DNA from 3 places in the Arthrobacter zhaoxinii genome. Region 1 is predicted to be linked to each of the others. Evidence: riboswitches for the same ligand, from Rfam matches in the RefSeq annotation. Region 1 holds a riboswitch; each other region holds the start of a gene.
The links. A riboswitch is a leader RNA that binds a small molecule or an ion and turns the genes downstream of it on or off. The one in region 1 is predicted to bind S-adenosylmethionine.

Region 1 (6,830 bases):
CCGGTTCCTCCAGCTGCTCATAAGTGCAGGATTCGGGCGTGCGGTCCTGCCGCCAGCGGGAAAACTGGGCCACATGGCGGAACCGCTCCCCCTCCATGTGGTCGTAGCGGACCTCCACCACCCGTTCGGGGCGCAGCGGCACAAACGAGAAGTCCTTCTTACCGCTCCAGCGGCTGCCCTCGGAGTTGCGCGGGGTGCGGGTCCCGTTCTCCTGCTCCCCCTCGGCCCAGGGATGTCCGTCCTCGACGGCGACCAGCGGCTGGAGTTCCTCGAACAGCTCCCGACGGCGGTCCATGGAGAACGAACTAGCCGCGCCCACATTCACCAGCACGCCGTCGTCGTTATAGAGCCCCAGCAGCAGGGAGCCGATCAGATCGGGGCCGGACTTGTGGACCCGGTAGCCGGCGAGCACGCAGTCCGCCGTGCGTTCGTGCTTGAGCTTGGCCATGGTGCGCTTGTTCGGTGCGTACGGGCCGGCCAGGGGTTTGGCCACCACGCCGTCCAGGCCCGCACCCTCAAAACGGCCGAACCAGTCCTGCGCCAGGTCGGCGTCGTCGGTGGCTGCGGTGACGGACACCGGTGCCTGCGCCGTTTTCAACGCCTCGACCAGGGCCTCCCGGCGTTCGGAGAACGGCCGGTCCCGGTAGTCGACGTCGCCCAGGGCCAGCAGGTCGAAGGCCACGAACCGGACCGGGGTTTCCTCCGCGAGCAGTTTCACCCGGCTGGCGGCGGGATGAATCCGCTGCTGCAGCAGTTCGAAGTCCAGCCGTTTGCCGTCCGGGGCCACCATAACGATCTCGCCGTCCAGCACGCACCGCTCCGGCAGGTTCTGCCGAAGGGCGTCGACGAGTTCGGGGAAGTACCGCGTCATCGGCTTCTCGTTCCGGGAGCCGATCTCGACGTCGTCGCCGTCCCGGAAAATGATGGACCGGAATCCGTCCCATTTGGGTTCGTACAGGTAGTCCCCGCGGGGCAGGGCGCTGACGGATTTGGCCAGCATCGGGGCAACCGGGGGCATCACGGGAAGGTCCATGTGCCCATTCTTATCCGATGGCGGCCGGTTCCCCCAGCCCTGCGGTGAACGCGGTGAGCAGGTCGCGGCCCTGTTCCCAGTAGCCGACTCCGCTCTTTTCGTTGATGTGGGCGAGCTCGCCGGCGTTGATGACGGGCAGTTTCCAGGCGGCGGCGATGGCCTCTGCCGCCGGGAGAGCACAGTACGGATCGCTCTCGCTGGCAATCAGCAGGCCGGGCACGGGCAGCTCCTGCAGCCGCGGATTCCGGAATGTTGCGGCGGCCTGCGGAAACGATGCGGCAACGGGATCCGGCGGGCTGACCAGGAAAACCCCGCGGGCGCCGTCGGGGTTCCGCAGCAGCCACTCGGCCGCAGCAAGGCAGCCCAGGCTGTGGGCCACCAGGACTGTCTGCCCGTTCCGGGCTCCGGCTGCCCGGTCCAGCGCTGCCATCCAGTCCTCCAGTTCGGGTTCATCCCACGACGACGGCGCTATGCGGGTGACGTCCGGCAGGTCCGCCTCCCAGCGGCTCTGCCACTGCTCCGGCGGCGAGCCCTGATAGCCCGGGATCATGGTGATATGCACTGAAGCTGTATCCTTTCACTGGTTCGGCGCATGTGGGCGGGAATACTGCCGGCCCCTCAGGCGCTGGAGCTTTTATGAAGAAAATAGGGTTCCTGTCCTTCGGACATTACCGGAATGCCATCGGGTCCCTGACCCCTTCCGCCGGGGACGCGCTGCGCCAGCAGGTCGAGCTAACCGTGGCGGCGGAAGAGATCGGCGTCGACGGCGCGTACCTTCGGGTCCACCATTTCGCTCCGCAGTTCTCCGCACCGTTCCCGCTGCTGGCGGCCATGGCTGCGCGGACCAGCAGGATCGAGCTGGGTACGGGCGTGATTGATATGCGTTACATGAATCCGATCGGGATGGCCGAAGATGCTGCCGCCGCCGATCTGATCAGCGAGGGCAGGCTGCAGCTCGGCATCAGCCGGGGATCCCCCGAGCCCGCCCTGCGCGGATATGAGTCCTTCGGTTACGTGCCCGGGCCGGATTTCTCCGACGCCGAGATGGCCCGCCAGCACACGGAAGTCTTCCGGGCAGCCATCGCCGGAGCCGGCGTGGCACAGGCAGATCCGGCAATGACCGGCAGCACCGGCGCCATGGCCGTCGATCCCCTCTCCCCCGGTCTGCCGGAGCGTATCTGGTGGGGTTCCGGAACCCGGGCCACCGCCAAGTGGACCGGCGAACAGGGCATGAACCTGATGAGCTCCACCCTCCTGACCGAGGACACCGGCGTGCCGTTCGATCAGCTGCAGGCTGAGCAGATAGCGGTGTACCGGAAGGCCTGGGCGGACGCCGGACATCAGGGCACCCCGCGGGTGTCCGTCAGCCGCAGCATCATTCCGCTGGTCACCGGGCAGGACCGGCACTACTTCGGGGTGCGGGCGCAGGCCGAGGGCCGGGACCAGGTGGGGCACCTCGACGGCGGACTGGCCCGGTTCGGGAAGAGCTACATCGGCGAACCGGACGTTATTGCCGCCGAGCTGGCCGCCGACGCTGCGGTGCAGGAGGCCGATACCGTCCTGGTGACCGTGCCGAACCAGCTGGGCGTGGACTACAACGCGCATCTGTTGGAGAGCATCGTGAAGCTTGTGGCTCCGGGGGCCGGCTGGCGGTAAGGAACCTTGGCACCCTTCGGGGCCTGGATCCGGCGGCAACGAAATTCCCCGCTCGCAGAGCTCGCGGAGAATATTAAAGCCGCCTTCTCCAGGCCCCTTCGTGCGTCCGTCACCGTCCACCAGGCGGCGGGTACCGTTGCATCGTGGTCCCTCGAGGGCTCCGTCTCCCATAGCGATGTACCACCCGAAAAGACGACCAGTGCCACTCAGCACTTCGCGGATATCGATCGTTGCAGACCTCCGTTCCTACGGTGAGGAAGCAGCTGCAGAATGGGCATGGGAAGCACCCCCGGAGACTCTGCAGGATGTTCTGACCGTTGCAGATTGGATGCTCTATTACGGTCCCGGCCTCCCCAGCGGGGCATCCTTGACCATCAGCAAGGCGGTCGCACTGGGCGGAATATATATTCATGAGTCCCGTCCTCGGGACCTGCGCCGCAAGCGAAGAGACTTGAAGGTTTGGTATTCAACTGTCGCCGCCAATACCCCATACGCGCAGGAACGCTTCCTCGGAAGCAGTGACTATGCTGTGGTCGGCCCAGATGCACGTAGCTATTGGGGACGAGAAAATAAGCCTTAGTCACCTTTGGTGTGCAGCTGTCCCCTGTCCTGCGCCGGGCGGAAGGCGAGGTGCAGGTGCGAACGGGAGTGCCGGACGGGCCGGGTTAGGCGGCTTTAATAATCCTTGCGAGCTCTGCGAGCAGGGATTTTCGTTGCCGCCGTTCCGGTCCGCCCGGCGCCCACCCACACGACGCACGCCCACCCAGCGCACCTCGGAAACAGCCCACTGTCGAAATGTCAGTGGCCTCCGCTAGAGTAGTTTTCAGCTTCACGAGATGTGGCCTTCGCCCGGCACCCCCGGGCACAAAAGCTCCGACTGGCCCCACACCAACCCCACTGTTCGGCGGGTGGTTCGGATGACGAAGCGGCCTGCGTCATTCGTCGCAGGCAAGGACAACCTGCAAAGGAACCCACTGTGAGCATTTCCAGTGTCAGCAAATCCGGCCTCAGCAACTGCAGCGGCTTCGCCCCGGGGCACAACATCCATTGGATCCACGCCCGCCGCCTCGAGGGGTGGGAGCAGTGGTCGGACGTCGAAGTCACGGCCGATCCGCAGCTGGACCTCATCTATCTGGTGTCCGAAGGCACCCAGCAGCTGATGTGGTTCCACAATGTCGGGGCCGTCGCCACCGCGCTCGCGGCCGCCGTCGACACCCCGCAGTGGTGCCAGCGTTATTCCACCCTGATGGTGCCGGGCGGATTCGATTCCGATGCCCGGAGCTCTTTTTTCTACTTGGCCCGGCCGGAACGGGTGGTTCCCTGCAACGGCTCCCTGGTTCGGGCACCGGAAACTGAGCGGATTGAAAAAGCCGGCTCCTAGCTGCTGCCCCGCCCTGGAATTCCGACGGATTCCGGGGCGGAGCCAGCCCTGTCGGCGCCGGCCGAGACGGCAGCTACTGCTGCAGCAGCTCCGGCGGCACGGTGTAAATGAGGATGACACCCAGCAGGTTCTTCGCGGCGTGCACGCCGTAGGACAGCATGAAGTTGTTGCCGGCCCAGACGTAGATGCCCACGAGAGTGGCACCCATCGCCAGGTAGGGCATCAGCACCGGAAGGGACAGGGATTCCTTGCCCACAATGTGGATGGAGGCGAACAGCAGGACCGACAGGATGCAGCAGCCCCAGAGGTTCCAGTACCGGCTGAGTTTGCCGATCAGCAGGTGCCGGAAAATGTACTCCTCGACAAAGGGCGCCAGCACCACCAGCAGAGGTACCACCAGCCAGGGCGACACGGATCCCACGAATCCCTCTACGGCTTCCTGGTTTACCGCCGTTTCGACCTGTCCGGTCAGCAGTGCCCCGATCATGGTGACAATGAGCATAGCGATGACGCCGACAGGAATCAGGGACAGGGACAGCACCGGCCGCGTGGCAAGGATCTTCGTTTCCCGCACCACATAGGGCCGGGCCGCGACAAAGGCCAGCAGGCCGGCAACCCCGTAAAACGCCAGGTTCAGGACGTAGGCGGCGGCCACCGGATCCGGAACCAGCATCACCAGGACAGGCATGACAAGTCCGGGCGCAAAGCTCAGGACCAGCAGGAACACTACGTAGAAGCCCGCTGCCACGGCGTCGCGCCGGGTGTAACGGTAGGAAAGCCAGGGGATCTGCGCCGCAGGGCGCCCCGAGGGGCCGGTCCGGTATTCGTTGGCAGTCATCACCTCAGGATATGGGCCATTCCCCCGGGTTACACCCTGTGCTAGTTCAGCTCCGCGATCACCGGCGGCATCGCTTCGAGCAGTTCCCGTGCCAGGAAGCTGAGCGGACCCCGCGAGGCGGAGAGCCGGTCCCCGCTGACGGCATGCAGGTACGTGCCCCAGCAGGCCGCCTGTTCGGGCGTCGCCCCGCGGGCCAGGAATCCGCCCACCGCACCGGCCAGGACATCGCCGGAGCCCGACGTCCCCAGACCGGAGTTCCCGGCAGGCACCTCCCAGCTCCTTCCGTCGGGAGCGGTAATGACGTTGTGCGCGCTGACCACCGCGGAGTATTTCCGGGCCACTTCCAGGGACGCTTTCGGCAGGTCCAGGGAGTCTTCGTCGGCATCCTCGTCCTCGAGGAGGCGCAGGATTTCGGCGCCGTTCGGGGTCAGGACCAGCCGTCCGGCCAGGGCATCGTAAAGTTCCGGCAGCCCGGGCAGCACGCCGAGAGCAAAGGCATCCAGTACCACCTGGGTCTTCTCCCCGAGCAGCGGAACCACTGACTGCAGGAGCGCTGCTGCCTGCTCGGCGTCATCCAGGCCCGGGCCGATCACCACCGCTGACGCCGTTGAAAGTTCGGATTCAAGCACTTTGCCGGCCGCGCCGCCGTCAATGCCCCCGTCTTCCTCGGGCAGTCCCACCACCCCGGACTCGGGGATGGCCACGGCGACGGCGATAGCTGCCGAATCCGCCAGCGCCATGGTCAGGCGGCCGGCGCCGACGCGCAGCCCGGCAAGCCCGGTCAGCATCACCGCTCCCGGCGTGCTGCGGGCTCCGCCGATCACCAGCACGGTGCCGCGGTCCTCCTTGCCGGAGGCCTCGGTGGAGAGCCGCCAGCCGCGCAGCAGCGCGGGGGTAACAAGCTCAGCGGGGGTGGATGTCATCAGTTTCTCCTGCATGTTCGGTTACGGGTGCTCCGCCGTCCTGCAGGTGGAGCACGCTGTTAAAGGTGTGCAGCTTCCAAGGCCCGGTGCCGTCCGGACGCACAAGTCGGGTCACGGAGCCGTTGCGCACGCTGTTCGCGGCTGCGGTGTCCAGCAGTTCCTGCTCGCTCATCCGTTCCAGCACGTAGCGGATCAGCAGGATCACGGCGTCGTGGCAGACCACGGCCACCCTTTTGCCGTCTTCGTCGTCGTCGAGGTCACGGAACACGGAGCGCAGCCGGAGTGCGACGTCGGCCCATGACTCGCCGCCCGGCGGCCGGTACGCGAATTTGCCCAGCCAGGACCGTCGTTCGGCTTCCTCGGGGAAACGTGCCGCAACGCCGGCGGAAGTCAGCAGGTCCAGGATCCCCAGTTCCCGGTCCCGAAAGCGTTCATCGACGCGCATGCCGCCGGTGATGCCGGGAAGCCCCGCGAGTTCGGCCGTTTGCCGGGCCCGCAGGTAGGGCGAGCACCAGACGGAATCGGGCAGCTCGTCGGCAGGCAGCCCGGCAATCCACCGGCCAAGCGCCGCCGCCTGCTGCTCGCCGTCGGCGCTCAGCGGGACATCGGGGTCCCGCCAGGGAAGGTCGATACGTTCGGCGCCCTCGCGGTCGGCGCGGGTAGCGGCCACATTGCCGGCAGATTCGCCGTGGCGGACCAGAATCAGTTCAGTTGCACCCATGCTCCGACTCTACCCGCCGGGCTCCGAAGGCCAAGGGCTCAGGTACCGGAGCGAGTGTCCACCCGGCCGCCGTTGCGCACCGTGAAGGTCAGCAGCAGGGCGACGGCGGCGAAGGCTGCGAGCAGCATGAGGCCCACGAAATAGCTGCGGTTCGCCGGATCATAGGTTGCCCCCATGACCAGCGGCGGGAAGTAGCCGCCGAGCCCGCCGGCGGCGGCAATAATCCCGCCGACGGTACCCACGTCCTTCGCCGGAGCGGCACGGCCCACCCAGGCGAA
Region 2 (6,830 bases), 1.7 Mb from region 1:
GGCTGCCTGGGGGGTGCGCCCGAACCGGTATTCCAGTTCCGGTTCGGACCGGTAGGTGATGTGTGCAATCCGGCGGGCCAGGCCGAGGCCGGTCAGCGGAGGCGTGCCGTTGTAATAGTCGCCTCCGCTGAAATCCGGATCCAGCCGGATAGCGGCCAGCTGCGCCTGGGCAAACGCGATCTGTTCCGCCGTGCTGGCTGCGGTCGCCGCGATCACCCCGCAGTGCAGCACCCGGTCCGGCTCGGTCACTGCCCATTCCAGCGCCCGCGCTCCCCCGAGCGAACCGCCCAGCACGGCATGCCAGCGCGCAATACCCAGTTGGTCGGCCAGCCGCGCCTCCGCCCGGACGGAATCCCGGATGGTGACGAACGGAAAGCGGGATCCCCAGGGCAGTCCGTCCGGATCCGCGGAGGCAGGTCCAGTGGAGCCGTAGCAGCCGCCCAGCATGTTGGCCGAGACCACGAAGTACCGGTTAGTGTCCACGGTCCGGCCCGGGCCCACCAGTTCCTCCCACCAGCCCGGTTCGGTACTGCTGCCCCGGGCCACGTGGCTGCTGCCGGTCAGCGCATGCGGGACCAGCACGGCGTTGCCGGCATCCGGGTCCAACTGCCCCCACGTCTCGTAGGCCAGGACGACGTCGGGCAGGTACCCGCCCGTTTCCAGTTCCAGTCCGCCGATGGAGGCGTACTGCAGCACCCCATCGGCGGGGTGCTGCAGCGGGGACACCGTCAGCGGCTCATGCCGGGGTGCCGGGTGCCGGGTCACGGAGGCTATGCTCCCTTGGCAGCCCGGAACCCTGCGTCGAGGTCCGCGAGGATGTCATCGATGTGCTCGATGCCCACCGAGAGCCGGACCAGCCCCGGGCTGACCCCCGCGGCCAGCTGCGCTTCGGCACCAAGCTGGCTGTGGGTGGTCGACGCCGGATGGATCACCAGGGAACGCACATCGCCGACATTCGCCACATGGGAATGCAGTTCCAGGCCGTCCACGAAGCGTTTGCCGGCATCGATGCCGCCCTCGATCTCGAAGGAGACAATGGCGCCGGTGCCGCGCGGCCCGTATTTGCGGCCGCGCTCAAACCACGGACTGGATTCCAGGCCCGCGTACGCCACCGACAGGACGTCGTCGTGGCCTTCCAGCCAGTTCGCTACGGCGACGGCGTTGGATACGTGCCGCTCCAGCCGCAGGCTCAGCGTTTCCAGTCCCTGGGCGATCAGGAACGCGTTGAACGGCGATACCGCGGACCCGAGGTCCCGCAGCAGTTGGACCCGGGCCTTGAGGATGAACGCCAGGTTGGCCCCGAGGGACCCGTTGACGCCCAGGTCTCTCGCGTAGACGAGACCGTTGTAGCTTTCGTCCGGGGTGTTGAACCCGGGGAACTTCTCCGGATCCGCGGCGAAGTCGAAGTTGCCCGAATCGACGATGACGCCGGCAATGGCCGTCCCGTGCCCGCCCAGGTACTTCGTGGCCGAGTGGACCACAATGTCGGCGCCCCATTCGATCGGACGGATGAGGTACGGCGTCGACAGGGTGTTGTCCACGATCAGCGGTACACCTGCCTCATGGGCCACGGCGCTGATGCCTTCCAGGTCCAGGACATCCTGGCGGGGGTTGGAAACCACCTCGCCGAAGAAGGCCTTGGTGTTGGGCCGGACGGCGTCGCGCCAGTGGTCCAGGTTGTCCGGGTCCTGCACGAACGTGGTCTCAATGCCGAACCGTTTCAGGGTGTGCTTCAGGAGGTTGTAGGTCCCCCCGTAGAGGCTGGGGCTGGCGACCACGTGGTCGCCGGCCTGTGCCAGGTTCAGCAGCGCGAAGGTTTCGGCCGCCTGTCCGGACGCCAGCAGCAGGGCACCGACGCCGCCCTCGAGGGAAGCGATCCGGTTTTCCACCGCTTCCTGGGTGGGGTTGCCGATCCTGGTGTAGATCGGTTCCAGTTCGGCCAGGGCAAACCGGTTCGCGGCGGCCTCTGCACTCGGAAAAACGAAGGACGTGGTCTGGTAGATCGGCAGGGCACGTGCACCGGTGACGGCGTCGGGCTCCTGGCCTACGTGGATCTGGCGGGTTTCAAATGACCAATCTGCACTCATGATGCTCCCTCAAACCAGGGGCCGCACAACGCCGCCGGGGTGCATCCGGGTACGCCGGATGTCCGGTGGGGTCGTGGGACCCGCGCTTGCCGGACGCCCGTTTGGCGTACGGCCAGGTCTTCACCCGGGGCACCCCACCGCGGTTGGAGGGTTGCCGGCCAGCAAGCCGGGGCTATCTGCTGGCACTCATGACCTGCACCTATGGAAACCGATATGCCGCCGTCGCGCAACCTCTATGACGCACCATGAAAATACGGAGTGTTTTGGCGCCGGACCGGGGCTGCGCCGCGGAAGTTTCCGCACTTAGGCCGCCCTTGGTCGAGACGGGTATCACAACGTGCCACAATGGGCCGCATGCGCTTGGACCATGTTTCTTATGCCTGTGAATCCGACGGTCTTTTGGCCACTACCGAGAGGATTGCTGCTGCTCTCGGCGCCGATTTCGTGAAGGGTGGCGTCCACCCCCGATTCGGTACCCGCAATATGATCCTGCCCCTCGCCAACAACCAGTACGTCGAGGTGGTGGAGGTCCTGAACCACCCGGCGTCGGACAAGGCGCCGTTCGGCCAGGCCGTGCGCCAGCGCTCGGAATGCGGCGGCGGCTGGATGGGCTGGTGCGTTGCCGTGGATGATCTCACACCCTTTGAGGAACGGCTCGGCCGGGCGTCCGTGCCGGGCAACCGCAAGTTCCCCGACGGCCAGGAGCTGACCTGGCGGCAGATCGGCATCAACGGGCTGATCGCAGACCCGCAGGTGCCCTACCTGCTGCGCTGGGACGACGGCACGGAGGAACTGCACCCTTCCAACGCGCTTCCGGGCATGCCCGGATCGGTGAAGCTCAAGTCCCTGACCATCGCCGGGTCCGCAGCGCGGGTCACGGATTGGCTGGGCCATCCGGTGGAGAAGCCGCTGGAGAACGTGGATGTCACGTGGATTGCGCCCGCCGGCACGCCGGGCATCATGTCCGTCACCTTCGACACCGCGAACGGTCCGGTAGAGATCTAGTTCCGGGGCCGGGCTTCGCCCGGCCGATAGCATCTGGGGGGGCTGTATGGCTGCGGGATTCACCAAACGACGACGGCGCGGGACTCTTTCGGTTCCTCCCCGGACTCCGAAGCAGCAGCCGCCCCTGGTGATATTCCTAAGCGGCCTGGGGTGCCTGGCCATGGCCGTCCTCGGCCTCTCCGTGTTCGTGCCGGCAGTCGAAGGCGACCGGCACGTGACGCACATCGGCATCCGCACCGAGGGCATCGTGGAGCGTGTCTACACGGAACGGCATGGCCGACGGTCCGGCCGGATCGTCACCTATGCGGAGGTCCGGTATGCCGGTCCGGAAGGATCGGCAAGGACCATGGATTCCCGGGTCCGCAAGGGCTGGAAAATGTTCGGCACGCAACCTCCCGAGGCCGTGAAGGGCGAACGGGTGACCGTGCTCTACAACCCGGAGGACGGTGACCATGCCGTGGTGGACGGATGGCAGCGCACCTACGGCTTCAGGGGTGGAATGGTGTGGCTGCTGGCCTTTATGGGTGTCACGGTGCTGGTGGCGGTGCCTGTCCAGGAGGTCCGGAAGCTCCGCCGGCGCCGGACCCAGCGGCAAGGACAAGCCGCCCGTTGAGCCCCTTCACCGTGCCGGCGTCGATCTTCAGCACTGCCCGGTCATAGGTCAGCAGCCCGTTGACCTCGTCCTCGACGTCGGTGAGCTGGGTGTACACGGTGGCAGCCAGCCCGCGGGCCACCGCCGGCTCGATCTGCCGGGTATGCAGGCGGATATAGGCACGCCGCAGGTCCCGCCGGGACCGGAATATCCGGTAGCCGAACTCCCTGTCGTTGAACGTGTGCCCGGGGATCCGCAGGCCGTAGCCGCCGTATTCGGACAGGACCACCGCACGCCGGCCCCGCTGCCAGGCCTTCCGCAGCCGGAACGGCACGAAGTACACATGCACGCTCTTGAGGTCTCCGCCGCCCTGGTCATGCCAGCCGCTGGCGTGGTCGATGATCCGGGTCGGATCGAGGCCGCGGAGCTCCTCCGCGAGGGCGTTGGCGTCGAACTGGCCCCAGCCTTCGTTGAACGGCACCCACACGGCGATCGACGGGCTGCTGCCCAGCAGCTCCACGGTGCCGTGCAGTTCGCGGCGGAACTCCTCCCGACCCTGCGCGTCCGCCCGCCCAAAGGCGAGATAGGCATTGTCTGAGCGGTGGGGAGCACCGGCTGCAGGAGCGCTCACCACGGAGTGCCGGTAGGTGGTGCCGCCGTTCACCAGGTCCTGCCAGACCAGGATCCCCAGCCGGTCACAGTGGTAGTACCAGCGCAGGGGTTCGATCTTGATGTGCTTGCGCAGCATCGTGAAGCCCAGCTCCTTCGCGGCGCCGATATCGAAGGCCAGTGCCTCATCCGAGGGCGCCGTATACAACCCGTCCGGCCAGTACCCCTGGTCCAGCAGTCCGGCATGGAAGTAGGGGACGCCGTTCAGCAGCAGCCGCTGGTGACCCTGCGGATCCGGGCCCATGCCCACGGTCCGCAGGCCGGTGTAGCTCCGGACCCGGTCGATTTCCTCATCTCCGGAGAGCAGCCGGATGTCGAGGTCATAGAGGAAGGGATCCTCAGGGGTCCACAGGTGCGGATCGGGAACCGGAATCCGCACGGGCCGGCCCGGCCCGGCGTCTGCCTGCGCTACGGTCCGGCCGGCGGCGCTTACCGTGATTTCGGCCCGCAGGCCGGGAGGCACGCGGGGACTCACGGAGGTACCGGCGCCGGCGCCGGAGGCGTCACTGACCGCGCCGGCGTCGGCACTGAGCAGGACGGTGGCGGTGACCGAGGTAAGGTCCGGCACCAGGACCAGCCGGGAGATGCTGGTCCGCGGCACGGATTCCAGCCACACGGTCTGCCAGATCCCCGACTGGGCGGTGTACCAGATACCGCCGCGGTCCAGCTTCTGCTTGCCGCGGCTGTGGTACCCCGTATCACTGGTGTCGCGTACCCGGACGACGATCTCGTGTTCGGTGGGTTCCTGCCCCGTCTCACCTGCCGGCTGCGAACGGTTCGCCAACGCGTCCGTGATGTCGAGGGAAAACGGAAGGTAGCCGCCGTCGTGCCCGCCTGCCGGAATACCGTTGACCGCCACTGTGCAGCTGGAATCGACGGCGCCGAAATGCAGCAGTACCCGCTCCCCCGCAAATCCGGCCGGCAGCCGGACAGTGCGCCGGTACCACAGCGCCTGGTCCGGCTTCAGCTGCCGGTTCACGCCGGACAGTGCCGCTTCCGGGGAGAACGGCACCAGGATGCGTCCGTCCCAGGTGCCGTCTGCGGGTGGCTCGTTCCGGCCGGCGTCGGTGATGGCGTACTCCCAGTAACCGTTGAGGTTCAGGTAGCTGTCGCGCACCAGCTGCGGGCGGGGGTATTCCTGCAGGACGGAGCCGGGGTCCAGGGCTGCACCCCATCGGGTCATCAGTGTCACCGGGCCATCTTATGTGCCGCCGTTCAGTTCCCGATCCCGATGGCCGAACCGAACAGGGCAAACCCGACAAAGCCGGCAATGTCCACCAGAGCATGCGCGATCACGAGCGGCATGACCCGACGCGTCTTGGTGTAGACATAGCCGAAGAGCAGGCCCATCAGGAAGTTTCCAATACCGGGGCCGATCCCCTGGTACAGGTGGTAGCTGGCCCGGATCAGGGCGCTGGTGAGAATGATCGCCGGTGTTCCCCAGCCCAGCTGCCGCAGCCGCAGGAACAGGTAGCCCACCACAATGACTTCCTCCAGCACGGCATGCCGCATGGCCGAGAGGATCAGCACCGGCAGTGTCCACCAGTAGGTATCCAGGGCTGCCGGCACCAGTGCGGTGGTAATGCCCAGCGCCCGTCCGGCAGCGTAGACACCCAGCGTGCCGACGCCGATGACCGCCGCCAGGGCAACCCCCAGGCCGAAGTCGCGGAGCGGTCGAGCGAAGGTGAACCCGATCCGGCGGAACGCGGACTTTCCGGGTTCGGTCAGCAGGAACAGGACCAGCGCCACCGGCAGGAGCGAAAAGAAGATTCCCAGCAGCTGGTACACCAGGTCGAAGTACGGCCGCTCGTCGAGGACGGGATTCAACGTGGTGGTCTGGTCGCCCAGCGGCGCCTCGGTGGCCTTTTCGATGAGTTCGACGACGGCGTAGACCCCCGACCGGCCGAGCGAAAGCCCCAGCACAATCAGGATTTCGAAGACCAGCATCCGGCGTGCCCGCGGATCCAGGGATTCAGCGGGGGCGGAGGGCAGGGCAGCAGACATGGACACCATTGTGCCGGATGCTCACGGGGCCCAGACCCGTGCGGACGTCCGGAGGCGGACTTACCGTCGCTCGTATCGGACCTGGACCATGCCTTGCTCATCGAAGCGCCGTTCCCGCGCCAGCCGGAAGCCTGCCCTGAGTCCGTCCGGAAACACCCTGGTGCCGCCGCCCACCGTCACGGGCCAGATCATCAGTTCCACCACGTCCACCAGGCCCATCACCAGGGCGGTTCCGGCCAGGGTGGGGCCCTCAATGGTGAGGTCGCCGGGCGTTTCGGCTTTCGCCCGCTCGACCGCCTCCGCGGTGAATTCCCTTTCCAGCCGGGTCCGGTCCGTCCAGACATCGTCCAAGGTCCTGGAGAAGACCACCTTCCGGGCGCGCTTCCAGACCTCGCCAAAGTCGGCCGATTCCGGGGACTCTTCGGCAGCGGAGGGATCGGTCTCCCAGACGGCCATGGTTTCGTACATCCGCC
Region 3 (6,830 bases), 660 kb from region 1:
TGGAGTCCGGCGCTGCGGATGGCGTCCAGGTTCAGCACCGCGGGCAGGTCTTCCACGTAGTGCGCCAGGAAGTCATAGGTGCCCACCGAATCGGCCAGGCGTGCCTCGCCCAGCGGAATGCGCCGGACACCGTCGAGGCCGTTCTCCATCAGCTGGTTGGCGCGGTCGGCAATCCAGTTGGTGATGTCCGATCCGGCGGGTCCGCCCGTGGGCGGGTTGTATTTGAAGCCGCCGTCCGCCGGCGGATTGTGTGAAGGGGTGACCACAATGCCGTCCGCCTGCTCGGTGCGCGTGGAATTGTGCACCAGGATGGCGTGGCTGACGGCGGGGGTGGGGGTGAACCCGTTGCGTGCATCGATCAGCACATTCACGCCGTTGGCGGCCAGGACCTCCAGCGCGGTGTTCTGTGCCGGTTCGGACAGCGCGTGCGTGTCCTTGCCCATGAACAGCGGTCCGGTGATTCCCGCAGACGTCCGGTATTCCACGATGGCCTGGGTGATTGCCGCGATGTGCTGCTCATTGAACGCCCCGTTGAGGGAGGATCCGCGGTGCCCGGAGGTGCCGAACGCAACGCGCTGGGCGACATTGGACGGATCCGGGACGACGTCGTAATAGGCGTCCAAAAGCGCGGTGAGATCTACAAGGTCGGAAGGTTCGGCACGCTGGCCGGCACGATTAGACATACCCCTAAGCATGCCAAAAAAACGGTCCCGGCGGCAGACGCGCGCCTGCCGCCGGTCAGTCCTGCTTTTCCTGAAACTACTCGTTGCCGGTATTCAGGCCCTGCCTCCGCCTACCAAAGCCGGCTGCTGGCCAGCCGGGCACCTTCTCCCAGGGCCGCCAGCTTCGCTGCCGCAATCTGCGGATGCACCCGTCCGCCGAGCCCGCAGTCGGTGGAAGCGATGACGTTTTCGCGGCCCACCAGCCGGGCGAAACGCTCAATCCGGTCCGCCACCAGTTCCGGATGTTCCACCACGTTGGTGGCGTGGGAGACGACGCCGGGAAGAAGGACTTTCCCGTCCGGCAGCTTGGTGTCTTCCCAGACCCGCCATTCGTGCTCGTGCCGCACGTTGCCGGCTTCGAAGCTGTAGGCGCCGGCGTTGATCTGCAGCAGGGTGTCCGCCAGATGGCGGAACTCGATATCCGTGGTGTGCGGTCCGTGCCAGGAGCCCCAGCACAGGTGGAAGCGGATCTGCTCTTCGGGCAGGCCCCGCAGGGCGTAGTTCAGTGCGTCCACGCGGATCTGCGTGAATTTGAGGTAGTCGCTGACGGAAGGTTCGGGATTGATCTGGTCCCAGTTCTCCGCGATGGACGGATCGTCAATCTGGACGATCAGCCCGGCGTCGACAATGGCTTTATATTCCTCCCGCATCGCGTCCGCGCAGGCGTAGATGAACTCCTCCTCCGTGGCGTAGTACTCGTTGGCAATCCGCGAACAGGAACCGGGGGAGAGTGAGGCGAGGAAGCCTTCCGTTCTCCCCGAGCCGGCCAGGCCGGCCTTGAGATTGGCGATATCGCGGGCCACGGCGTCGTACCCGGTGTACTCCACGGGACCCGTGACCTTGGGGAAGACCTTCTGGGCGCCGGTGGTGATGCCGGAGGACGGGTCGGTGTAGGCATCAGCGAAGCGCCGGCGGTCGCGGCGGTCTCCGAAGCTGGTGAGGACCACGTTGCCAGGCTCCGAGCGGTGCGGCTCCATGTTCCAGATTCCGGTCTCGGCAACGCTCAGGCCGCTGAGCCGGGAGAAGGAATAGGACCACCAGGCACCGTAGTCGACGTCGGCGGACATCGCGTGCCCGTATTCGCCGTCGTTGGGGATGTCGATGCCCGCCTGCAGCTGGCGGCGCACCAAATCGGCGACGGCGGCCTGCAGCAGATCCGCGTAGCCCTCGGTATCCGAAGGGTCGGCTTCCCGTGCTGCGTTCGCGGCAAGCAGTTCAGGGGTGCGGGGGAGGGACCCTGCGTGAGTGGCCAGAATACGGTCGGTGCTTTTGCGCATGGCGGCGATCCTTTGGAATCCGTGCTCTTGCCCGCACCGGATGCCCGAAGGGCGGTGCAGGCCGCTTCGTCATCCGAACCACCCGCGAAGCATGGGGTTGGTGCACGGCCAAGTCGGAGCTTGGCGGCCGTGTCTCCTGAAGCTGGGACCATCCTAGCCATGCCGGCGGGGCGCCTCCAAGCACATGACACAACATAAAAAGGACGGCGGTACCGGAAAACTCCGGTACCGCCGTCCTGGGAAAAGCTCCGGGTGCTTAGCGCACGCCGCCCATGAGCTTCTTGATCGACGGTGTGGCCGCGGCCAGGGCAATGCCCAGGATGATCGCGGTGACGCCGCTGAAGGTGAAGTAGCTGACTTCGGTTTCCGGGTCGTAGAACTGTGCCAGCCAGCCCGCCAGGGTGGTGCCCAGGGAGACGGACAGGAAGAACAGGGCCACCATCTGGGTCCGGAAGACTTCCGGGGCCAGCTTGGTTGCCACGGACAGTCCGATCGGGGACAGGAACAGTTCAGCAAAGGTGAACAGCAGCAGGATGCCGGCCATGGCCAGCAGCGGGGTGCTGTTCGGAGCTCCGCCGGAGAACGGAATGAACGCCAGGAAGGCAAGGCCCATCACGGCCAGGCCCAGGGCGAACTTCAGCGGGGAGGACGGCTGGCGGTCGCCCATCTTGGTCCAGACGCCGGCGAACACGGCGGCGAAGATGATGATGAAGACCGGGTTAATGGACTGCACCCAGCTCGGCGGCATTTCCCAGCCGAAGATGCTGCGGTTCAGCGAGGAGTCCGCGTACATGGCGACCACCGTGAACTGCTGCTGGAACAGGGCCCAGAACGCAGCGCTGGCGATGAAGAGCGGCATGAAGGAGTACACCCGGCGGCGTTCCACCCGGTTCACCTTCTTGCTGCTGAGGATGATCACGAAGTATGCGACGGCGGCCACGATGGCGAGGATCGCCATCACCACCGCGAGGTTCTTGGCGGTCAACAGATCGAAGACAACGGCCAGCACAATGACAACCACAGCGGCAGCTGCGATGAGGCTGACCTTCATGTACTGCTGCTTCGGCAGCGGGTTGGCTACCTGGTGGGCGGATGCGGGCAGGTTCTTGCGGGTCACGCCGTACTGGACCAGGCCGATGGCCATGCCGATGGCGGCCAGGCCGAAGCCGTAGTGGAAGCCGTATTCGCTCCACGCCAGGCCGGTCAGGATCGGGCCGATCAGGGCGCCGATGTTGATGCCCATGTAGAAGATGGAGAAGCCGGCGTCGCGGCGCTGGTCCTTTTCGTCGTACAGGGTGCCGACCAGCGACGTCGCGTTGGCCTTCACACCGCCGGAACCCAGGGCGATCAGGATCAGGCCGGAGGCCAGTCCGACGGCGCCGGGCAGCACGGCCAGGGAAATGTGGCCCAGCATGACCAGGGCTGCAGCATAGAACAGCACCCGTTCGGCGCCGAAGACCCGGTCCGCCAGCCACGCACCGAGGATGGTGGAGAGGTAAACACCGCCGCCGTACGCACCGACCAGCGACACAGCAACGGCCTCGTTGATGCCGAGGCCGCCGTCGGTGGTGCTGTAGTACATGTAATACAGCAGGATGCCCTGCATGCCGTAGAAGGAGAATCGCTCCCACAGCTCAACGCTGAAGAGGTTGGCCAACATCCGGGGATGGCCGAAGAAGGTTTTACGCGCTTCTTTTACGCCTGAGGTACTGGGGGTATGGCTCACGAGTTTAATATTCCCACTCTCGGCAGGTGGTCAAGCAGTCAAATCCGAAAGAATCCGCCGGAGACAAGGAAGGTTGCCATCCCTGGGTGCCCAAAATCACAGGCAAAACGGATGCTTTTGCCTGCATTACATGCTTGTGGGCCTGCATGACGGACGGATTTGCGCGACCGGTCCGGAATTCCCTAGCGGGAGGCCGGGTTGGAAGGGGTATGGCCCGCTTCAGTGTTCCCGTTTCCATCCTCGACCGTGCGAACAACCGTGAAGGCTTTTCGGAAGCTGATGCACTCTCGGCCGTGCTCGAGCGGGCGGAGATGGCGGACAGGCTCGGATATCGGCGCTTTTGGGTGGCCGAGCACCACGCGGTGGCGGGAATTGCCGGTTCGGCGCCCGCTGTCCTGATGGCTGCCCTGGCCGCACGCACCGGGAGCATCCGGATCGGCTCCGGAGGCGTGATGCTGCCGAACCATCAGCCGCTGGTCGTGGCTGAGCAGGCCGCCACCCTGCAGGCCCTGTATCCCGGCCGGATCGATCTCGGGCTGGGCCGTTCCGTCGGTTTCACTCCGGCGGTGCGCGCGGCACTGCAGGCGGGGCCTGCCGAGGCGGAGCAGTTCGAGGAGCAGCTGGGGCAGCTGCTGGCCTACCTCAACGGCACCGCACCGATCACCGCGCGTCCCCGGGACAGCGGACGGACGCCGGTGTTTGTGCTTGCCACCGGAGCAGGAGTGGAAATAGCAGCCCGGGCGGGCCTCGGCGTCGTCCTGGGCGGCCCGGCGCTGTTCCGCCGGAACAGCGCCGGGCAGACCGGCGCACTGGAGCGGTACCGCTCGGCGTTCCGTCCCTCGGACCGCTTTCCCCGGCCCTACGTGCTGGCGGCAGTCAACGTTGCCGTGGCGGACAGTGAGGAGAAGGCAAGGGAACTGCTGCTGCCCGAGGCGCATGCCATGGCCGATTCCCGGACCAAGGGCGTGTTTCCCGCCCTGTCACCCGCGGAGGGCGCCGCCGCCCTGTCCGCACGGCAGCAGGACCTGGTCCGCGCCACCCTTGCCACCTCCGTCTACGGGACAGCGGGACAGGTGCACGGCCGGCTCGAGGAACTGGCGGCCTCCTTCGGTGCGGACGAGCTGCTGGTGACCGGCGGCGCGTTCGACATTGAGGGGCAGCGGGAATCCGACCGGCTGCTGGCAAGCCTCTTCTAAGCCGGGCGGTCAGTAGCCAAGCTGCGCTGCCACGGCCAGGAGATCCGCTTCCGCACCCGGACGCCCGATCAGCTGTACGCCCATCGGCAGTCCTGCCTCCGTGTCCAGCACCGGCAGGGTAATGGCCGGAAGGCCGCAGACATTCACCATGGACGTGAACGGGGAGTAGCGGCACTGACGGGCATAATCCTCATCCGCGCGGTCTTCAGCTGCCTCGTGGCCGCTGCCGTACCAGCCGATGGGCCGCGGCGTCATCCCGAGAGTGGGGGTCAGGATCATGTCGTAGGCGCTGTATTGCCGGATGGTCTCCGCCTCGAAGGTCCGCAGGACGTCGACGGCGGCCACCAGGTCCGCGGCGCTGCGCCGAAGCGCCCGCTGCCGCATCACCGCCGCCAGATCGGTCAGCCGTTCTCCGCCGCCCAGCGGCAGGGCGGCGGTGGCCAACCCGGCCGTCCACACCACCTGGAAGGCGTCCGGATACCGCTCGTCGTACATCAGGTCCGCGTCCGCCAGGTCATGGCCGGCACCCGTCAGGGCCGCAATGCCTGCGTCGAGCGCCTGCACCGCTTCGGGATCAAGCTGGATATCCAGCCGGGACTCGAACGGCGAGCGGGTGCTTACTCCGATCCGGAACCGGCCCTCGGCGCGCAGTGCGGCGGCCAGGAAGGTCCCGGGCACCAGTGCCGCGCTGGTGGCGCGGTAGTTGGGTTCGTCGACCATCGCATCGAGCAGCAGCGCCGCATCCGCTGCGGTCCGGGCCAGCGGACCGGCGACCACGAACTGTCCGAGGTCCTGCTGTGCCGAGCCGGCCGGGATCCTCCCGCGGTTGGGTTTGAGGCCCACCAGGCCGGTCGCGGCTGCCGGGATGCGTACGGAGCCGCCGCCGTCGGTGCCCGGCGCAAAGGGGATCAGGCCTGCGGCCACAGCGGCTGCGCTGCCGCCCGAGGAGCCGCCGGGGCTGAGCCGCGGATCGCGGGGATTCCGCGCCGGCGGACCCACCCGGTTCTCGCTGTAACTGCTGAGTCCGAATTCCGGAACCTGCGTCTTGCCCAGGCTGATGGCCCCGGCCCGGCGCAGCACGGCCGGCAGGGGCGCGTCCTCCTCGGCGACCCGCGGGTCCAGGGCAGTGCTGCCCAAGGTGGTGCGGACCCCCGCAACATCGGTCAGGTCCTTGTGTGCCAGCGGCACCCCGTGCAGCACCCCCAGCTTCTCTCCCCGGAGCCTGCGCGCATCCGCCGCCCGTGCCTCGGCGACGGCGAGTTCCGGCGTCGGCGTCAGGAAGGCACCCAGCTCCGGATTGAGTTCCTCAATGCGCCGCAGGTAGTGGACAGTGACTTCCTCGGCGCCGAGGACGCCGGAAGCCAGGGCGTCCCGCAGCTCGACTGCGGTCAGTTCGTGGGGAGCGGGCATTGCCTGCCTTTCGGTGCGTGCGGGTGCCGGAGGTTTGTTCTCTCGGACCGCGTCCCACTATAGGCTGGAGAAAACGGCCCCCTGCGGCGGCCCGGGCGTGCCCGGACTGCGGTGCGGGGCGACACCCCGTACGACAGTGAGGGCAGCCATGACCGAGATGCAGAGCGTAACCGTAGACACCATTCCCGAGGGAGCGAAAATCCTCGACGTCCGGGAAGACTACGAATGGGAAGCCGGCCACGTCGACGGCGCCCTCCATATTCCGCTCGACCAGCTGCCCGATGCCCTCGAAGGGCTCGACCCGGACCAGGACCTCGCCGTCATCTGCCGCACCGGCGGCCGCAGCGCCCGCGCCACGCAGTGGCTGGAGGCCAACGGCTACTCCGCCGTCAACGTCAACGGCGGCATGGGTGCCTGGCTCGAGGCGGGCAAGCCCATGGTTTCCGACAACGGGCAGGAACCGACCGTTAAATGACCTCCGCCGCCGACACCCAGGCCC

Region 2: another riboswitch for S-adenosylmethionine. It lies ahead of N2K95_RS05135 (bifunctional o-acetylhomoserine/o-acetylserine sulfhydrylase); the one in region 1 lies ahead of N2K95_RS13435 (hypothetical protein).
Region 3: another riboswitch for S-adenosylmethionine. It lies ahead of N2K95_RS00355 (cobalamin-independent methionine synthase II family protein); the one in region 1 lies ahead of N2K95_RS13435 (hypothetical protein).

What each region holds. Positions count from the first base shown of each region.
Region 1 is NZ_CP104275.1:2,880,004-2,886,833, forward strand. It holds gene N2K95_RS13420 (ATP-dependent DNA ligase) at 1-1,033, opposite strand, end outside; gene N2K95_RS13425 (RBBP9/YdeN family alpha/beta hydrolase) at 1,044-1,595, opposite strand; gene N2K95_RS13430 (LLM class flavin-dependent oxidoreductase) at 1,670-2,689, shown strand; SAM riboswitch class IV at 3,517-3,650, shown strand; gene N2K95_RS13435 (hypothetical protein) at 3,666-4,070, shown strand; gene N2K95_RS13440 (CPBP family intramembrane glutamic endopeptidase) at 4,144-4,908, opposite strand; gene N2K95_RS13445 (NAD(P)H-hydrate dehydratase) at 4,950-5,831, opposite strand; gene N2K95_RS13450 (histidine phosphatase family protein) at 5,812-6,552, opposite strand; gene N2K95_RS13455 (MFS transporter) at 6,591-6,830, opposite strand, start outside.
Region 2 is NZ_CP104275.1:1,099,435-1,106,264, reverse strand. It holds gene metX (homoserine O-acetyltransferase MetX) at 1-732, opposite strand, end outside; gene N2K95_RS05135 (bifunctional o-acetylhomoserine/o-acetylserine sulfhydrylase) at 771-2,087, opposite strand; SAM riboswitch class IV at 2,165-2,281, opposite strand; gene N2K95_RS05130 (VOC family protein) at 2,442-3,092, shown strand; gene N2K95_RS05125 (DUF3592 domain-containing protein) at 3,139-3,705, shown strand; gene N2K95_RS05120 (glycoside hydrolase family 2 protein) at 3,620-5,536, opposite strand; gene N2K95_RS05115 (CPBP family intramembrane glutamic endopeptidase) at 5,569-6,357, opposite strand; gene N2K95_RS05110 (dihydrofolate reductase family protein) at 6,418-6,830, opposite strand, start outside.
Region 3 is NZ_CP104275.1:72,858-79,687, forward strand. It holds gene pgm (phosphoglucomutase (alpha-D-glucose-1,6-bisphosphate-dependent)) at 1-683, opposite strand, end outside; gene N2K95_RS00355 (cobalamin-independent methionine synthase II family protein) at 794-1,999, opposite strand; SAM riboswitch class IV at 2,018-2,141, opposite strand; gene N2K95_RS00360 (peptide MFS transporter) at 2,256-3,659, opposite strand; gene N2K95_RS00365 (MsnO8 family LLM class oxidoreductase) at 3,935-4,921, shown strand; gene N2K95_RS00370 (amidase) at 4,931-6,331, opposite strand; gene N2K95_RS00375 (rhodanese-like domain-containing protein) at 6,480-6,806, shown strand; gene pheA (prephenate dehydratase) at 6,803-6,830, shown strand, end outside.